3 regions of the Paenibacillus sp. J31P190 genome follow, and region 1 is predicted to be linked to each of the others. Evidence: riboswitches for the same ligand, from Rfam matches in the RefSeq annotation. Region 1 holds a riboswitch; each other region holds the start of a gene.
What was found. Region 1 has a riboswitch for cyclic di-GMP ahead of AC58U0_RS24965 (PilZ domain-containing protein). Riboswitches for the same ligand answer to the same signal wherever they lie in the genome.
Positions count from the first base shown of each region.

Region 2: another riboswitch for cyclic di-GMP. It lies ahead of AC58U0_RS27800 (S-layer homology domain-containing protein); the one in region 1 lies ahead of AC58U0_RS24965 (PilZ domain-containing protein).
Region 3: another riboswitch for cyclic di-GMP. It lies ahead of AC58U0_RS28780 (putative bifunctional diguanylate cyclase/phosphodiesterase); the one in region 1 lies ahead of AC58U0_RS24965 (PilZ domain-containing protein).

Region 1 covers NZ_JCAUAS010000016.1:165,069-168,350, forward strand. The annotation lists gene ychF (redox-regulated ATPase YchF) at 1-609, opposite strand, end outside; gene AC58U0_RS24965 (PilZ domain-containing protein) at 688-1,422, opposite strand; cyclic di-GMP riboswitch class I at 1,525-1,612, opposite strand; gene tadA (tRNA adenosine(34) deaminase TadA) at 1,892-2,329, shown strand; gene AC58U0_RS24975 (DUF1697 domain-containing protein) at 2,342-2,824, opposite strand; tRNA gene AC58U0_RS24980 (tRNA-Arg) at 2,871-2,944, shown strand; gene AC58U0_RS24985 (helix-turn-helix domain-containing protein) at 2,971-3,282, opposite strand, start outside.
Region 2 covers NZ_JCAUAS010000020.1:120,312-123,593, reverse strand. The annotation lists gene AC58U0_RS27805 (stalk domain-containing protein) at 1-1,685, shown strand, start outside; cyclic di-GMP riboswitch class I at 1,713-1,807, shown strand; gene AC58U0_RS27800 (S-layer homology domain-containing protein) at 1,853-3,282, shown strand, end outside.
Region 3 covers NZ_JCAUAS010000022.1:43,935-47,216, reverse strand. The annotation lists gene ilvA (threonine ammonia-lyase IlvA) at 1-1,152, shown strand, start outside; cyclic di-GMP riboswitch class I at 1,215-1,303, shown strand; gene AC58U0_RS28780 (putative bifunctional diguanylate cyclase/phosphodiesterase) at 1,388-2,926, shown strand; gene AC58U0_RS28775 (BMP family lipoprotein) at 3,185-3,282, shown strand, end outside.

The sequences.
Region 1 (3,282 bases):
AAGCACGGGTTTCATTGTCAGTAAATGAAGGTCGCGCACGAGAAGCTTCTCATCTTCGCTAAGATCCAGACTGCGTGCCGGTTTATCTGCATAAAGCGCTTCTTTAATACGCTCTAAACACTCCACTTCAGCAACAACTTTCTTGTCGCCGCCTTTGAGGTTTTTGCGCGAACGCTCGATCTTCTTCTCTACCGACTCAATATCGGCCAAAATTAATTCAAGATTAATCGTTTCGATATCGCCGATTGGATCCACTTTACCGGAAACGTGGGTAATATTATCATCTTCAAAACAACGTACAACATGCACAATGGCATCCACTTCACGAATGTGTGCCAAAAATTTATTTCCAAGCCCTTCACCTTTGCTCGCACCTTTTACCAAACCAGCAATATCAACGAATTCAAAGGCTGTCGGGACAATGCTCTTAGGCACAACAATCTCTACCAGCTTCTGCAATCTCTCGTCTGGTACTTCAACTACCCCAACATTCGGATCGATCGTACAAAACGGATAATTCGCAGATTCTGCTCCCGCCTGTGTAATTGCATTAAACAATGTCGATTTTCCTACGTTCGGTAGACCGACGATACCTGCTTTCAAAGCCATTGTAGTTACAACTCCTTAATTTTCGAAAATCATCCTTCTTATTATATAGCACTTGGAACGCAAAAAAAAGCCTGAAGGCTATCGATTCGCCGCAGACTTTTTTTCCGTCGCTTTTTTAAATTGCTCTTCCCGCTTCTGTACGAAGTAAGTTTCGATCTGATTCGTAAGGATAAAACCCCTTAAAGCATTGGTTTTTTCCTGCGGAATGTCGATATAACTAGCCCCGTAATAAAAACCATTTTCAACCTTTTCTTTTCTTACAATTTCCATCGAACAAGGGATCGTAAAGCCCAAATCCAGCTCGACCTCAAGTTGGGAATGTTTTTGAACGATCTTATCAATCATAGAATTATCATTAATGGTAAATCCTAGTCCGTTGATGGATATATTTTTGATTGAGATACCAAGCGGGTTTTCAAATTGATGTTTATTTCTTTTATTCATATCCTGAAGTCCGAATAGGAGACCTGTATGTTTCACATCCACGCGTGGGAATTCCCTTTTTTCTGCGAATTTCTTACGATTTTCAGGTGGATTAATGACAATGACGGAGCCGAATTCTTTGGCAACAACGGTTGTATTCATCACAAACAAGCCGGATTTGGTATAAACCGTCATTTTCGCTTTATCACCAAGTTGGAAGACATCGTATTCCGGCAATTCCACCTCAATGATATCTCCAAGAGCATAGGTTAGTACACCTGTGGCTACGAAATCGTCCTTTCCCAACACAGCCTTGCTATCGATTAGCACATCAGCGTCATACCCCTCCTTACTTCCGTAATATTTCATGACGTTATACCCGTTGGCCATTATAATCAGCACCTCTTCCTTACTCAAGTTATTCCCTATATAAAAATAGACCGCCCCTTAGGTAGGAGCAGCCTATTACCTCAATCAAAAAAAGCATCGATTTTCGGTAACTAGGCTGCCATAGTTCCAATGGAACCGTAGACCCTCAGCTTTGCGTCCTTGCTTTTCAACAAGTTTGCCTTTGTCGAACCTTGCTATTTATTTTTACCTATCACGTACTATATGGTCTAAAAGACCTACTAATATCTATCATTATACCTAGCGTAGTTGCTATTATCAACAAAATTCCTTGCATAGCTGTTCTTTTTGTTGTATGTAATGTTAGATAGATTAAATATCCACAGCTTTTTAAGTTATCCACAAACCTATCCACAGGTTGTTAACAACGGAATGAATGTTCGATTGTTATGCACATGTGGATAAAAATATATTAGCGAGGTGTTCCCCTGTGGATGAACATATCCCCTGGATGAAAGAAGCCATTCAAGAGGCTCTTAAAGCCGAAGCCATCCGAGAAGTACCGATTGGAGCGGTCGTTGTCCATCAAGGTCAAATCATTGGCCGCGGCTACAATTTGCGTGAAACAACCCTAGATCCTCTCGCTCATGCCGAAATGATCGCCATCAAACAAGCGAGCGAGCATCTGGGGGCCTGGCGGCTTTTGGATTGCCAGCTCTATGTCACCCTAGAGCCTTGCCCGATGTGTGCGGGCGCGATTGTGCAATCGCGGATTCCGGAGGTCATCTACGGCACCATTGATCCGAAGGCTGGCTGCGCCGGAACGCTCATGAATTTGCTGCAGGAGGACCGGTTCAATCACCGTGTCGATGTCGTTAGCGGGGTCTTACAAGAAGAGTGTTCGACGATGCTGACCCAATTTTTCCGTAAATTACGCGGTAAAGCTTAGAAGTTCCGTCATCTAATTCTTCATGGCCGTTGCCAACTCAGCTAGTTTGTTCATCGTATTCCAATTTCGTGTTGTTGCCGTATCCCCAAGTTTCTGAATATTGCTCGCTAGTTTCGAATCCAGAACGCTTTGACGAAATAGAAAATAAATTTCGCGCCCATTGATCTGGAATTCATCCGCATCACTTATTCCTTTGGACAAGACGTCGGAGGTTTGCTGCGGAGGATCTTCCGATAGAACAGAAATCTGTATCGTTTCGCCTTCTAATAAAGCATCCACTTCATATGGACAAGTCGCAAGAATCTGTGCCAGCTCCTCTATCGTACGCAAAATGACGGTAGGTGAAACGCCTACGGCTTTGCTAATCTCCTGCTCGATACGCTGGCGCAGCGGTTCTACCGCTTCCTCCGAGATGAACAAGACATTTCCGCTCTGCAAATACGTTTGCACCTTAGTTAGTCCCGCCGCTTCAAGTGTCTTTTTCAAATCCGCCATTAAGGTTGCGCCACGAAAGCCTTCGTGCTATCATAATTCTTGCCATGCGCCCGTAGCTCAGCAGGATAGAGCAACAGTTTCCTAAACTGTAGGCCGGATGTTCGAATCATCTCGGGCGCGTATACGAAACACCAAAAAGAGCCACCTCAAACAGGTGACTCTTTTTTTATGCTATTTATTTTATCTCTATACTGACCCGGTGTCATATCCTCATACTTTCGGAACAGTCGAATAAAATACGAAGGCTGATAGCCGATCTGCTCCGCAATCTCGTTTACCTTCAAATCCGTACCGACAAGCAGCTTCTTTGCCTTGTCCATGCGCAGCGAAATCAAGTAATCGATAAAGTTCATGCCATTGATTTGCTTGAAAGCTTTACTCAGCGCGTAGGACGTTGTATGGAATGCATCCGCACATTCCTCCAAGGAGATATCGCTGCTCATAAACCGCTCCTGTAT
Region 2 (3,282 bases), on a different contig from region 1:
AGCAAAGGCCACAAGCTGCTGAATTTGATACACGGTTTTATAAAGAAGGGCTTACATACAAAGAACTTAGACAAGGAAATTCTCAAGTAGAGGGTCATCCTGCATCCTCGGATAAAAGTGTGAGCTTGGACGTGCCGCCATATGCATTCGAGGATACTTTAGGCAAAATTAAGCTGGCACCAGCGGAAGACAAGAATTTGGAACTCACAAAGGCGATGCAGAGCGGACAGATGATGGTCAGCTTGCCGTGGAATATCGATTTTCCGGATCAAACGGTGTTAGAAATCCAGCTTAATATGTCTTATATGGAGAGCAGAGTACCGCATAAATTTCGGGATAAGCTTGGCATTTTCCGACTGGAGTCTGACTCATGGATTTATATGGGGGGGCTATTGGGGGACAATTCAAATGTGATTCATACAGCAATTGAGAAACCGGGAATCTATGCAATCTTTCTACACGACATTGCCGATGTTCCTCTGCGCGAGTACTGGGTGAACAAGAGAATCAAGCAAACTATTGCGGAGGATCCGATTCGCGTATTTCTTGACGGAGAAGAACTGAAATTTAACGAGCAGCCTGCTCTGCATGACAATTACACGACGGTTGAGTTTCGTACTATTTTTGAAAAGCTGGGCTTAACCATTCAATGGGACGAAAACGCACGGAGGGTAACGGGACAAAAGGAAGGACAATCGCTCAGCTTGCAGCTGGGGAGCTTATCAGCATCCACCAATGAGCAATCCATCGAAATGCCGGTTGCACCCTATTCAAATAAAGGCTATACGTTCGTTCCGCTGCGTTTTGTCGGTGAAGCAACGGGTCGCAAAGTAGTATGGGATGCCAACTTGAAGGCTGTATACCTGTATGACGCAAGTACGGAAGGAAAGCTGTTTTACGAAGATGGTAAGGTAATGTACGAAGGTCAGCTCAAAGACGGCAAGATGAATGGGAAAGGCAAGCTTTACCGCAATGACGGATCGCTTTGGTACGATGCTGAATTTCAAAAAGATGAGGTTACGGGTTGGGGCACTATGTATTTCGAAGGCTTCTTGTTCGGAGAAGATCGTACGGGTGAGATTATTACCGGGCAATTTACGAGGGGATTGCCTAACGGCGTTATTCGTAAGTACGATGACAGCGGGTTTTTGAAGTACGAGGGTCAGGAGGTTTTTGGAAGCCTTACGGGCAAAGGTAAGTTGTACATCCAAGGCCGTCCAGTTTATGAGGGAGGGATGAAAGATGGCTACTTCAGCGGACATGGAAAATATTATGTGGGCGGAAAGCTGAAATATGAGGGTGGTTTTTTACAAAGTAGGGAAGATGGTAATGGTAAGGAATATGATGCCAATGGCCTTCTTCAACGAGAAGGAGAATATAAGGAAGGCAATCGGAATGGCAATGGGATTGATTATTATCCATCAGGAGCTAAGTCTTATGTAGGACCATTCGTGGGAGGTGCCCGGAATGGTGTTGGTAAAGAGTATTATGAGAACGGAAATCTGAAAGCCGAAGGTCAGTACGAACATTACTATCTTGTAAAGGGAACGTATTATTACGAGAACGGGGAACGTTACGAAGGAGACTTTATCAATGGTTTTCCTGATGGACAAGGCACTTTATATGATAAAAACGGCACTGTGAAATTCCAAGGGAAATTTAAACAGGGTAAGCCTGAAGCTTAGAACGAGTGAGATTATAGTTCTAGCAACATTGAACAAAGGAAAATCCATCAAAAGGTGGAGGCGCAAAACCATCGGTCTAAGCCATGAGTCGCACCCCATGGGACGTTAGTCGGGTTACCTTTAGGGGCTTGGGTTTTTATTGGCTAAAAGAGAGGAAGAGAAGTTAAATGTGGATCAAACAATTTTTGTGTAAATCATACCAGTGGTTATCACTGACACTTGTGCTTATGTTCACCTTGGTGATGCTTCCGACATCGTCTTGGGCAGAAGTACGCTACGAGTCAACCGACCAAGTAAGTCTGGTTAAGGCTCCAGATGAACGAACTTATGTATCCGGTCAACACATGGTCTGGATGCAAGGTGACGACAAGGGGATCCCGCAAGTCTTTTACCGCAGCTTGCAATCAGGAGAAACGAAGCAATTAACTACAGCTGATTCGTTGAAGTCTGATCCGGTTGTTTCGGAATCTGTAAATGGCTCGGTGTATGTTGCGTGGATAGATCGTCGTACGAGTGGTCCAGATACCGGAGGGTGGACGGTCTGGGGGATTAAGATCTCTGAAGGTACAGAGAAGCAACTCAGCAGCAATATGGGGAGTATCCCCCGCCTCTCGATGGATGGGGAGGATATCGTTTGGTTCGAGTCGACGGACTATAAGATGTATCATTACAACCTTAGCCTCAATAAAGAAACACAGTTCGGCAGTGGGCGTTATCCAATTGTTTCCAAAGGGAAGGTGCTGTTTACGAATGTAGCAAACGGGGGGCTAAGTCTTCATCGTTTGGCTATAGCAGACACGATTTCGGTGTTACCTTTGCCTAGAGGTCAGTTCATCATGGATTCTGCATTCAATGGAACCTACGCGATCATTAAACAATCCGATTCGGAATTCCGCACAAAAATCATCCTGCTCGATGTGTCGAATCCAAACGATCCGGTACTAAAGGATTTGACCCCGCAAACGAAAAAAGGTAGCGAATATCCGCGACTCTATATCGGCGATGAGTATGCGGCTTGGATTCAGGATCAAGGCGGGACACCACAGCTGAACGGAGTTAATCTGCTTCTCAATGAGACGTATGCGATGGAACGGGGGAGTACGGCCTTTAATGCGTACGCATTTGTTGAGAATCAGCTTGTTCTGAAGCGTCTGGATGGGATGATTTCATACCGCACAATGACGCGGATTGTGACTCAGCCGGTTTCGGGTGGTTATGGTCAGGCTGCTTCGTCAAAGACCGACGTATCGAAAATGATTGGCTCTGAGGGCGGAGAGCTTGATGCCTTGGACGGTCGCGTTAAGCTAACGGTGGCGAAAGGTGTTCTAACGGGCAATACTTCTGTGAGACTCAAGCTCGAAAAGAAACAAGATGCGTGGGCGCTCGCTGCTAATGGTAGCCATCACTTACAGTTTGTTTCTGGCATTTGGTCCGTATCTGGAATTGAAGGCGAGCACCCCGGCAATCTCAAGCTGGCTTTTGGCTATGATTCGGTAGCATTAACGCTACTTGAGCAGCGGAAACTGTTAGTTTACCGTTTTGATGATATAACCCAATCATGGATTCGACTAAATGGGCAACTATCGGGATCGATGGT
Region 3 (3,282 bases), on a different contig from region 1:
AACTTGTATGAATGCAACGTTTATCTTAAACGTGAAGATATGCAAATTGTCCGTTCTTTCAAAATTCGTGGAGCGTATAATGTGATTCAAAGCTTAACACCGGAGGAACGAGAAGCGGGTGTCGTGTGTGCGAGCGCTGGCAATCATGCGCAAGGTGTGGCTTATTCCTGTAAGCAGCTCGGTATTGAAGGCAAAATCTTCATGCCGACGACAACGCCTAGACAAAAGATTTCCCAAGTTAAGTTATTTGGCGGATCTTTTGTTGAAGTTATTCTCACGGGTGATTCATTCGATGACTCCTCTAACCATGCCAAAGCGTATTGTGCTCAAGAGAATAAAGTGTTCATACACCCTTTTGATGATGTCCGTACAATTGCTGGGCAAGGCACAGTTGGCCTCGAGATTATGAATCAAATGCCCGAATCTCCTGACTTTATCTTCGCGACGATTGGCGGAGGCGGCTTGGCAGCGGGAGTTGCGACTTATGTGGATAGTGTTTCTCCTCGAACGCGCATCATCGGTGTTGAGCCGGAGGGCGCGGCAAGCATGACGGAAGCGCTCAAGCAGGGGAAGGTCGTGACTTTATCCACGATCGAGAAGTTTGTAGACGGTGCAGCTGTGAAAAGGGTGGGCGAGCTTACCTTTGAGATTTGTAAAGATAAGCTGGAGGATATCGTAATTGTTCCTTCCGGCAAGGAATGTACAACCATTCTGGAGCTTTACAACAATAACGCGATTGTTATTGAGCCGGCTGGCGCACTCCCGGTTGCAGCACTCGATGCCTATCGGGAACAGATTCGCGGTAAGAATGTGGTTTGTATCATCAGCGGCGGCAACAATGACATTGACCGTATGCAGCAGATTAAAGAAAGATCGCTCGTGTATGAAGGCTTGAAGCACTACTTTATCCTTAATTTCCCGCAGCGTGCTGGGGCCTTGCGCGAATTTCTGGAAGAAGTCTTAGGACCCACAGACGATATTACAAGATTTGAGTATACGAAAAAAAATAATAGGGACGATGCTCCAGCACTGGTCGGCATTGAGCTCAAAAATAAAGATGATTATGAAGGTCTTATTGAGCGCCTATCTCAGAAGGATTATGGCTATATAGAAATAAATAAGGACCCCAAGCTATTTAACTTGCTTATTTGAGGAAAAATAGCCAAATGTGGAATGAATATGATATAGTTAATTAGTCCCATTTATTCCCTTAATATCGTAAAAGGCAAACTTATCGAAAGGTAAGGACGCAAAGCTGCAGATCTAAGGTTGCCCTCGCAACAATGATGGCTGGGCTGCCGACAGGTTGCAGTTTACCTAGACAGGTACACCTACGGCTATTCCGATTCGGAATAGCCTTTTTTTTATCAAATAAGGAGGTTCAAGAATGAGAGGCATACTTTCTAAGTGGATACAGCATATGAAAGCGCAAACGTTGGTCTATTTGGGCGTACTGGGCTTCTTTTTGTTGACCATTAATCTACTTGCTGCTTCTTCTTTCTCCTTTTCGCCTTACGTTTACATTAGTGTGCTTGTTCAAACACTAATCTGTCTATTTTTTGCGAAGAGTGTAGGGCAACTGCTTCTTACTAGTAGAGAGCAGGAAGAAAAGAGTAAACAATTAGCCTTTCTGGCCTATCATGATACTTTAACGGGATTACCCAATCGCCGATTGTTTAATGACCGGTTGGAGCGGGCGCTCCTGCATGCGCAGCGTAATGAACAACTGGCGGCTGTTATGTTCTTGGACATGGACAGATTCAAGGATGTCAACGATTCATTAGGTCATGCCTACGGTGACCGTTTAATTCGCCTTGCAGCAGAACGGTTGCTGGGCTGCCTGCGTGGATCGGATACGGTGTACCGCCAAGGTGGCGACGAGTTTACTATATTACTAGAATCTTTTGCAAAGCCTGAAGATGCAAGAGTTGTAGCTTCCCGAATTCAAATGGCTCTGGAAGAGCCTTTTATCCTAGATGGAATGCCAGTAACCATAACTGCTAGTATAGGGATAGCGTTGTATCCGTTAGACGGTAAGCTGCCTGATCAGCTCATGGCGTATGCAGATGAAGCGATGTACGCGGCCAAGAATCGGGGGCATAACCAGTTCCAATTCTATGCCTCTGACATCGATGCCATGGTGAAGAGCAAAGCTCACATGGAGAAAGAGCTCCGATTGGCCATAGACAACAATCAGTTTGAAATCCTATATCAGCCTCAATATGAAATAACAAACCGGAAATTAATCGGAATGGAAGCGATCATTCATTGGAGTAAGGGAGACAACCTCCTCGCAACTAGTATGGATTGGAAGAAAGCGGCCGAGGAAATGGGTTTCATGATACCTATCGGAAAATGGGCTGTACGAACGGCGTGCAGACAGATGAGAATCTGGCAGGACGAGGGCTACACACCGCTGAGAATGACTCTAGCAGTAACGGCTTCGCAGTTTAAAGATGAGCATTTTATTGAAGAAATTGCCGTTGTTTTGAAAGAAACAGGTATCGATCCGATGTTGGTGGAGCTAGACCTTACGGAAAGTATCACATCTTCCAATGTACAAGAGGCTAGCGAGAAATTGATTATCCTGAAGAAATTCGGAGTGCGTATCGTGATGGATGACTTGTGTACAGGTCTATTTACACGAAGTGGGCTCGAAGGTATGCCGCTCGATAGCGTAAAATTGGATAGCACATTGATTCGGGATTTAGTAGACGACGATGAGAATCAGCTGTTGGCTGCTGCCATAATTCGCATGGCTCACCGTCTAGGTCTAAATTTAATTGCAAAGGGTGTCGAAACAGAAGAACAGCTGGAGCACTTGAGACTTTTGCAGTGTACGGAAGTGCAAGGAATGCTGTTCAGCAGCCCGTTAGGACCCGAACAATTCATGAGACTTATGAACGATAAAATTAACAAAGGGTAATCTAGATTTTATTAACCAGTGGTAGTATAATAAATAATTGGGGCTTGGAACCTATATTGTAGGGACTTACAAAAAGGTCATGTCAACTTGTATGACATAACGAATTATGTTATTTTGCTGGTGTATCGCTTTTATCTTGGGTTTCAAAATGATACACTCATGCTTATAGCCAGTCTTACATAATTTAACTAATTTTGGTCAACCTACAATGTGAGATTTCATGGTTTTAAATTAATTGATCCTATGGGGGTAATAATGATGAAGAAAATGCTTTCAACAGCTCTTATGGCTGTAACGGTTTCTGCATTAGCTCTTTCCGGCTGTGCCAAAAAAGAAGAAACGAAACCGGCGGCTTC